2 regions of the Paenibacillus sp. Y5S-9 genome follow, and region 1 is predicted to be linked to the other one. Evidence: a T-box and tRNA genes for the amino acid it is inferred to sense, from the RefSeq annotation. Region 1 holds a T-box; the other holds one or more tRNA genes.

Region 1 (3,406 bases):
CGATCTCGTCATTTATGGCTGAGACCGCAGATCGATTAGCTTCTTACCCTGAGTCGGAACCATTGCTGCCTCTGGAAGAAGAGTCTTCGGCGTGGTCCGAGCCTTCCGTGGATGCATTGCCTGCGAACCCGAGAGGTGGAGATCAAGCAGTCTCAGAGCCTGCAGCTCAATCATCTAATGAGTTGGCAGCACCGGATGTACCGGACGAACCAGAGGTATGGCACTTCGAATCAGCGAGATCTGTACCTCAGCAGGAGAATCAGGCTGTTGCCGATGTCCCGGTCGAATCACAGGCGGAGAACTGGCAAGGTGTATTTGCTTCGTCCGAACCAGACAATGCTGAGGAAGACCGACCGTCTTTTGAAGCGACTGGGGTAGACGAGTTCGTGCAGAACGAAGCATTTGTTCCTGAACCTGTGGCTGAGACGGAAGACAAGCCGGAGCTGAAGGTTGCTTTTGGCAGCAAAAAGGAATCCGCACCACGGCAAGAAGAGGGCGTAGGTATCTCTTCCTTGTTATCCTCGGGCAGAGCGGCACGCGATGCTGAAGTGGAGCGAGGCGATGAAGTTCCTGCGGGTGTGGTACAGGAAGAAACGTATCCAGCTGATGATGTGGAATGGAAGAACCTGTTCCTGGGAACGATCGTGGACCAGACCCCATTCCGCAAGGTGAAACTGTGCATCGTTCAGCGAGAAGATACACTGGATGCCATTGCAGATCGATATCAATTGAGCACGAGGGAACTTCAGTTGTATAACCGATTATCTGAGCAGGTTGTGGAAGAAGGTCAGATATTGTACATCCCTTAATCCGTAGTTAAAGCCTTCGTTACGACCCGTGATCCCCTTGAGGATTGCGGGTTTTTGCATGATTCGTCCTAAACCTGCATTCCAGCGCTCTTTATCCGCTGTTGTCAGGTTGACTATCGCGCACGAGCAAGGTATGATGTGTGTAGGTTTTTTGAAGAACAACGTGGAACGGGAGTAGTAGACAGTATGACCTTTCAGAGAGTGGAATTGCAGCGCTGTGAGATTCCGCAGGAACCAACTGATCGAAGTCGCCCGGGAGTTGCCTGTTTGAATACAAGGGATGGATGAGATCTATCGTCATTTATTTCTGAGGTAGGATGGGCCGGTAGCAGCCGTTATCTGCTTGAAGTGTCACGTTATGTACAGAGGGTGAAGTCTATCTTGCTGTAGGCGTGAAACAAAGGTGGTACCGCGAAAGCTAACCTTTCGTCCTTTGATGGATGAAAGGTTTTTTTTGTTTTTTTTGGCGAAGATGATGAAGTAACGGAGGAATGACACATGTCTGAGGAAAAAAAATCAGCTGCAACAGAAATGCCGACCACTTACGATCCTAAGGCGGCAGAGGATAAATGGTACTCCACCTGGATGGAGCGTGGATATTTCAAAGCCGGTCAGCGTAAAGATGCCGAGCCGTATACAATTGTAATTCCACCCCCAAATGTGACCGGGATGCTGCACATTGGGCATGCGCTCGATTTTACACTGCAGGATATTCTGATCCGCACCAAACGGATGCAAGGTTATGACGCACTGTGGCTTCCGGGTTCCGACCATGCAGGTATTGCTACCCAAACCAAAGTGGAGCAGAAGCTGCGTGAAGAAGGTCTGACTCGTTATGATCTGGGACGCGAGAAGTTTCTGGAGAAAGTATGGGACTGGAAAGATCAATATGCCACTACCATTCGTCAGCAATGGGGCAAAATGGGATTGTCGCTTGATTACTCCCGTGAACGTTTTACGCTGGATGAAGGTCTGTCCCAAGCGGTTCGTAAAGTATTTGTTCAGCTATATGAAAAAGGCCTTATTTACCGAGGCAAACGCATCATTAACTGGGATCCGGTGAACCGGACAGCTCTGTCCGACATTGAGGTTGAATATAAAGAGGTACAGGGTCACTTGTACCATCTGCGTTACCCGCTCAAAGACGGAAGTGGCTACGTTACAGTGGCAACAACGCGTCCTGAAACGATGCTGGGTGATACAGCGGTTGCTGTTCATCCGAAGGATGAGCGTTATGCAGATATGGTTGGTAAAGTACTTGTACTGCCTATCATTGGACGCGAAATCCCAATTATCGCTGATGATTATGTGGATAAAGAGTTCGGAAGTGGTGCTGTTAAAATCACGCCTGCGCATGATCCAAATGACTTTGAAGTAGGTCTTCGTCATGATCTGCCTCAAATTACGGTAATGGATGAGAGCGGCACAATGAATGCTGAGGCTGGCAAGTATCAGGGACTGGATCGCAGTGACTGCCGCAAGCAGATTGTTGCTGACTTGAAAGAGCAGGGCGTATTGATCAATATCGAGGATCACACGCATCAGGTTGGACACAGTGAGCGTACCGGAGCTGTTGTTGAGCCGTATCTGTCTACACAGTGGTTCGTTGAGATGAAGCCACTTGCAGAGAGAGCGATTAAGAAACAACAGAGCGGCGAAGGAGTTAATTTTGTTCCAGATCGTTTTGAGAAAACCTATCTGAACTGGATCGAAAACGTTCGTGACTGGTGTATTTCCCGTCAACTGTGGTGGGGACATCGTATTCCTGCCTGGTATGATGAAGAAACGGGTGAAATCATCGTATCTGCTGAAGATCCAACAACGCTGCCAGAGTATGCTGGACGCAAGCTCAGACAGGACGAAGACGTACTCGATACTTGGTTTAGCTCCGGCTTATGGCCATTCTCCACACTAGGCTGGCCGGAAGATACGGAAGACCTGAAACGTTATTATCCGACAAGTGTACTTGTGACAGGGTATGACATCATATATTTCTGGGTTGCACGTATGATTTTCACTGCACTGGAATTCACGGATGAGATTCCGTTCAAGGATGTGCTGATGCATGGTCTTGTTCGTGATGCAGATGGACGCAAAATGTCCAAATCACTGGGCAACGGCGTAGATCCGCTGGATGTGATTGAGAAATATGGCGCAGATGCAATGCGTTACATGATCTCAACCAGCAGCACGCCAGGTCAGGATCTCCGTTTCCGTTGGGAACGGGTAGAGCAGGCTCGTAATTTTGCCAACAAGATCTGGAATGCTTCGCGCTTTGCATTGATGAATCTGGAAGGATTCACCTATGAGGAACGTGACATCAGTGGAGAGCTTGGTACAGCGGATTATTGGATTTTGCACCGCCTGAACGAAACTTCCCGCGATATTACGCGTCTAATCGAAGCGTATGAATTTGGGGAAACGGGTCGTGTGTTGTATAACTTTATCTGGGATGACCTGTGTGACTGGTACATCGAGTTTGCTAAGCTGTCCTTCTATGGGGAAGATCCGGTTGCCAAGAAGAAAACACAATCCGTGCTTGCTTATGTGCTGGATCAGACAATGCGCCTGATTCATCCGTTTATGCCATACATCTC
Region 2 (3,406 bases), 740 kb from region 1:
TTTGGCTAACTTTGATGTAAATGGACTTGAATAATTCATAAGTTCTCTCCTTCTCATGTTCTATATCAAACTCAGAACCAAGTATAGAAGACGAACCTTACGCTGAATTTATGTTTTATTTAAGTTTTGTTTAAAAAAGGAAGAGAAACTGAAACTATCGCAAATCGCATTCATGTTTGTATGTAAAAAAAGAGAAGAAGCCTTACAATGTAAGGCTTCTCATGTATGATCTGTAGTGGGCTCGAACCACTGACCCCTACCCTGTCAAATAAGTGAGCTCTTGATATCCTTACTCTCTCTGTATAGATGACCGAGTAATTCTTTTATTCCACCCTTGATTTCAACCAATATTTTATCTTTGCTAATGTAGACCACCTCTAGCAATGTGCTTAACATCATTTTCTTCTTTTCTGTAGATGCATTTGTAAATATCTCCCCCCAAACTGGGAGATCATCTTTTAGAGCCTCCATCTCTGATATCTCCATTTTTTTGGAGGATAACAATTGCTCTATTCCCTTAATGTCTTCAGTAGTTTTCTGAATTTCGTTTTCTTTTTTCTCGATAAGACCATTGAGCATTTCTGGTTTGAATGCGCTCTTACCCATTATAGATTTTGGAACCTCAGCGTTTAATGTCACAAGCTCCTCGTAGTTCTCTTCCAGTAAATTTTGCATTGTTTTTATTTTTTCCTCTTCTTCACTAGAAACCTTCTTTTTTAATGATTCAATTTCTGATTGGAAATCTATTGTTCTGAGTTGACTTAAGTATACATCCACTCTTTCTAAGACTTGTCTCTCTACCTTCTTTGAAGAAAATGTTGCCTGTCCGTTACAATCCGTCTTTCCTTGCAATTTTCCACTACAACGGTAACTTTTATTCTGATTGTATCTGACTATTTCTCCATTAGCTGCTTTGTATTTATTTACAAATGTAGTCGTGGTCAATCTAGAATTACAACAACCGCATCTGGCTATTCCAGTTAAAAGTAAACTTCCTTTAGTGCTTATGGGAATGGAATTTTCATTTCTTTTTGGATTCTTAGGGTTCTTTTTATCCCTTATATCCTGTACACTATTCCAATCCTCTTCTGAAACTATCATTAATTCAGGGATTGGTTTTGAAAATATATCGTCTTCTTTTTCTTTTCTGTATCTCATTACTCCTTTGTAAATTGGATTCTTAAGTATAACGTTTACAGTAGGAGCACCCCATTGTTTTGCTTTTCTTGTCGGAACATTTTTTTCGTTTAGAAGTTTAGCTATTCTTAATTGTCCGTAACCTTCTTCAAGCACTAGTCGGAATATTTCTTGTACGATCTTTGACTCTTCTTCGTGCTTGCACAGTTTTTGCAGTGCTTTTCCTTTTTTATTTACATTACCGGAATCAACACTTTTATACCCGTAGGGAATACCTCCTCCCCTAAAAATACCATCTTCGACCATCTGTATATGTTTTTCGTTGACTCGTTCAGAGGTCTTCCTACTTTCATCGCTTGACTGCCAGAATCTTAAGTAGTTGACCATCCGATCGGTGTATGCTTCAATTTTTTGCTGACCTTCTATTACAGACCACATTTCTACCCCTTTGTTTACAAACCACTCAAGTACAAAGGGAGTCTCATCATCTTTTCTTCCAAGCCTATCAAACATAAATACCAACAAGACATCGAATAAACCATTCTCTGCATCCTCTTTAGCCTTTTGTATAACATCACGCTTCGAGGCAGGTACTTTAAAACCTGATACCCCTTTTTCGATATATTCCTTAACTAGCTTCCATCCCTCTTGTTTCTCTACCATCTTCCTGCATGCTCGTTGTTGCATTGGAATATCGTTCCCGTCCATCTGACCTTTTGTGGACACTCGATATAGTGCCGCAACACGCTTTATTTGTCCCATTCCATCAACCACCATATCTTTTTTCTGTATTATTTTTATCGATAGTCGTAACTACTTTCACTGCTTAATTTTATCCAAATTGTACCATTAAGTATATTTATTATCAACAAAAACCACCTACACATATTATTGGAGGTAGGCATATTATTATATAAAAAAAACAACTCCTCTTGAGATATAATTCTCAAAAGAAGTTGCCTTTAATTTTACATATAGGACGAGTGGGGATCGAACCCACGACCCTTACCCTGTCAAGATAATGCTCTCCCGCTGAGCTATCGCCCTGTAATAATTAAGATGTATCAATCGCGGTCGTACTACTAAATTTAACTGAGCTAACAGATCATGATATATAATTGTTTCCCAATCAAGTAACAGTATCATATCAAGTAACCGTGTTCATTGTCAATGATTTATTTGGTTATAATTCATCCGAAATGGTGCACAATAAAGGAAAGATTACCATTTACACAACGAGGTGAATTCCCTATGAGAAACTTAACAAAACGGTCAAAATCCAATAAACATACATTTACCAAATGCTTATTCCTCTACGCTGGGCTTGTGATTCTCACTACAACCGTTACTGGTTGCGGCTTGGAACGGGATGAACATACGGTTCAATTCCAACAATTAAAACAGCCCAATGAGAATATTGAATCTCTGCCCGTCTGGCTGGACGTATACTCCAAATCTGTAATCCAAGATGTATATTCTCCACGAGGAAGCAGTGAAGTATTACCGTGAAGATTAACAGGTGAATTACTCCTCTTCATCCCACTTGCGTGAGTATGCTTTCTTGGTCACGTAATACAACAGAGCAATCATTCCCGCCGACATTAACAATGTAATTACCAGGATGCCTGTCATGCCTGTCATGCCCATCACTCCCCCCTCCTCTCCCAATATGTTCCAGACTTCACTATACAGGAAAAACTTTTTTTTGTATAATTCAGTCTGATATGTCGCGCAAGAGCAGAAAGAAGGAATGGAATTGGCAGCGGAGATTAGTTATGTATCGACAGAAGAGCAACTGAAGCAAGCCCTGGAAATTCGCCATCACGTTTTTGTGATCGAGCAACAAGTGCCTGCCGAGATTGAGATTGATCAATATGATGTCATTAGTCCGGATGTGCATCATGTATTGTTAAGTACAGATGGCCAAGCTGTAGCCACAGGACGTCTGATCTATTACAGCAAGGATACGGCCAAAATGCAGCGGATAGCGGTGCTTGAATCTCATCGTTCATTTGGTTATGGACGTGTGCTTCTGCTCGCGATGGAGGAGCTGGCACGTGAACTCGGCTTAACCTATTCTGTACTGGATGCGCAGTGTCAGGCACAGAAATTCTATGAAAAACTGGGTTATGAAGTGATTTCGGAAGAACCTTTTTATGATGCAGATATTCTGCATGTTCGTATGAGAAAGAGCTTGTAAACCCTCGGCGTCGGCAGGTTTTTATCAACATATGATGCATACTTCCGAAGAAATCGGATAGGCTAATCA

The links. A T-box is a leader RNA that pairs with one kind of tRNA and senses whether it is charged. The one in region 1 lies ahead of V6669_RS24040 (valine--tRNA ligase), so its partner is inferred to be a tRNA-Val.
Region 2: it encodes a tRNA-Val, which carries the amino acid that the T-box ahead of V6669_RS24040 (valine--tRNA ligase) is inferred to sense. The anticodon was not compared.

What each region holds. Positions count from the first base shown of each region.
Region 1 covers NZ_CP145887.1:5,453,917-5,457,322, reverse strand. Annotated here, with positions in the region: gene V6669_RS24045 (LysM peptidoglycan-binding domain-containing protein) at 1-809, shown strand, start outside; T-box leader at 965-1,246, shown strand; gene V6669_RS24040 (valine--tRNA ligase) at 1,308-3,406, shown strand, end outside.
Region 2 covers NZ_CP145887.1:4,713,066-4,716,471, forward strand. Annotated here, with positions in the region: gene V6669_RS20775 (M1 family metallopeptidase) at 1-39, opposite strand, end outside; gene V6669_RS20780 (recombinase family protein) at 265-1,899, opposite strand; tRNA gene V6669_RS20785 (tRNA-Val) at 2,113-2,184, opposite strand; gene V6669_RS20790 (hypothetical protein) at 2,389-2,646, shown strand; gene V6669_RS20795 (hypothetical protein) at 2,662-2,784, opposite strand; gene V6669_RS20800 (GNAT family N-acetyltransferase) at 2,894-3,337, shown strand.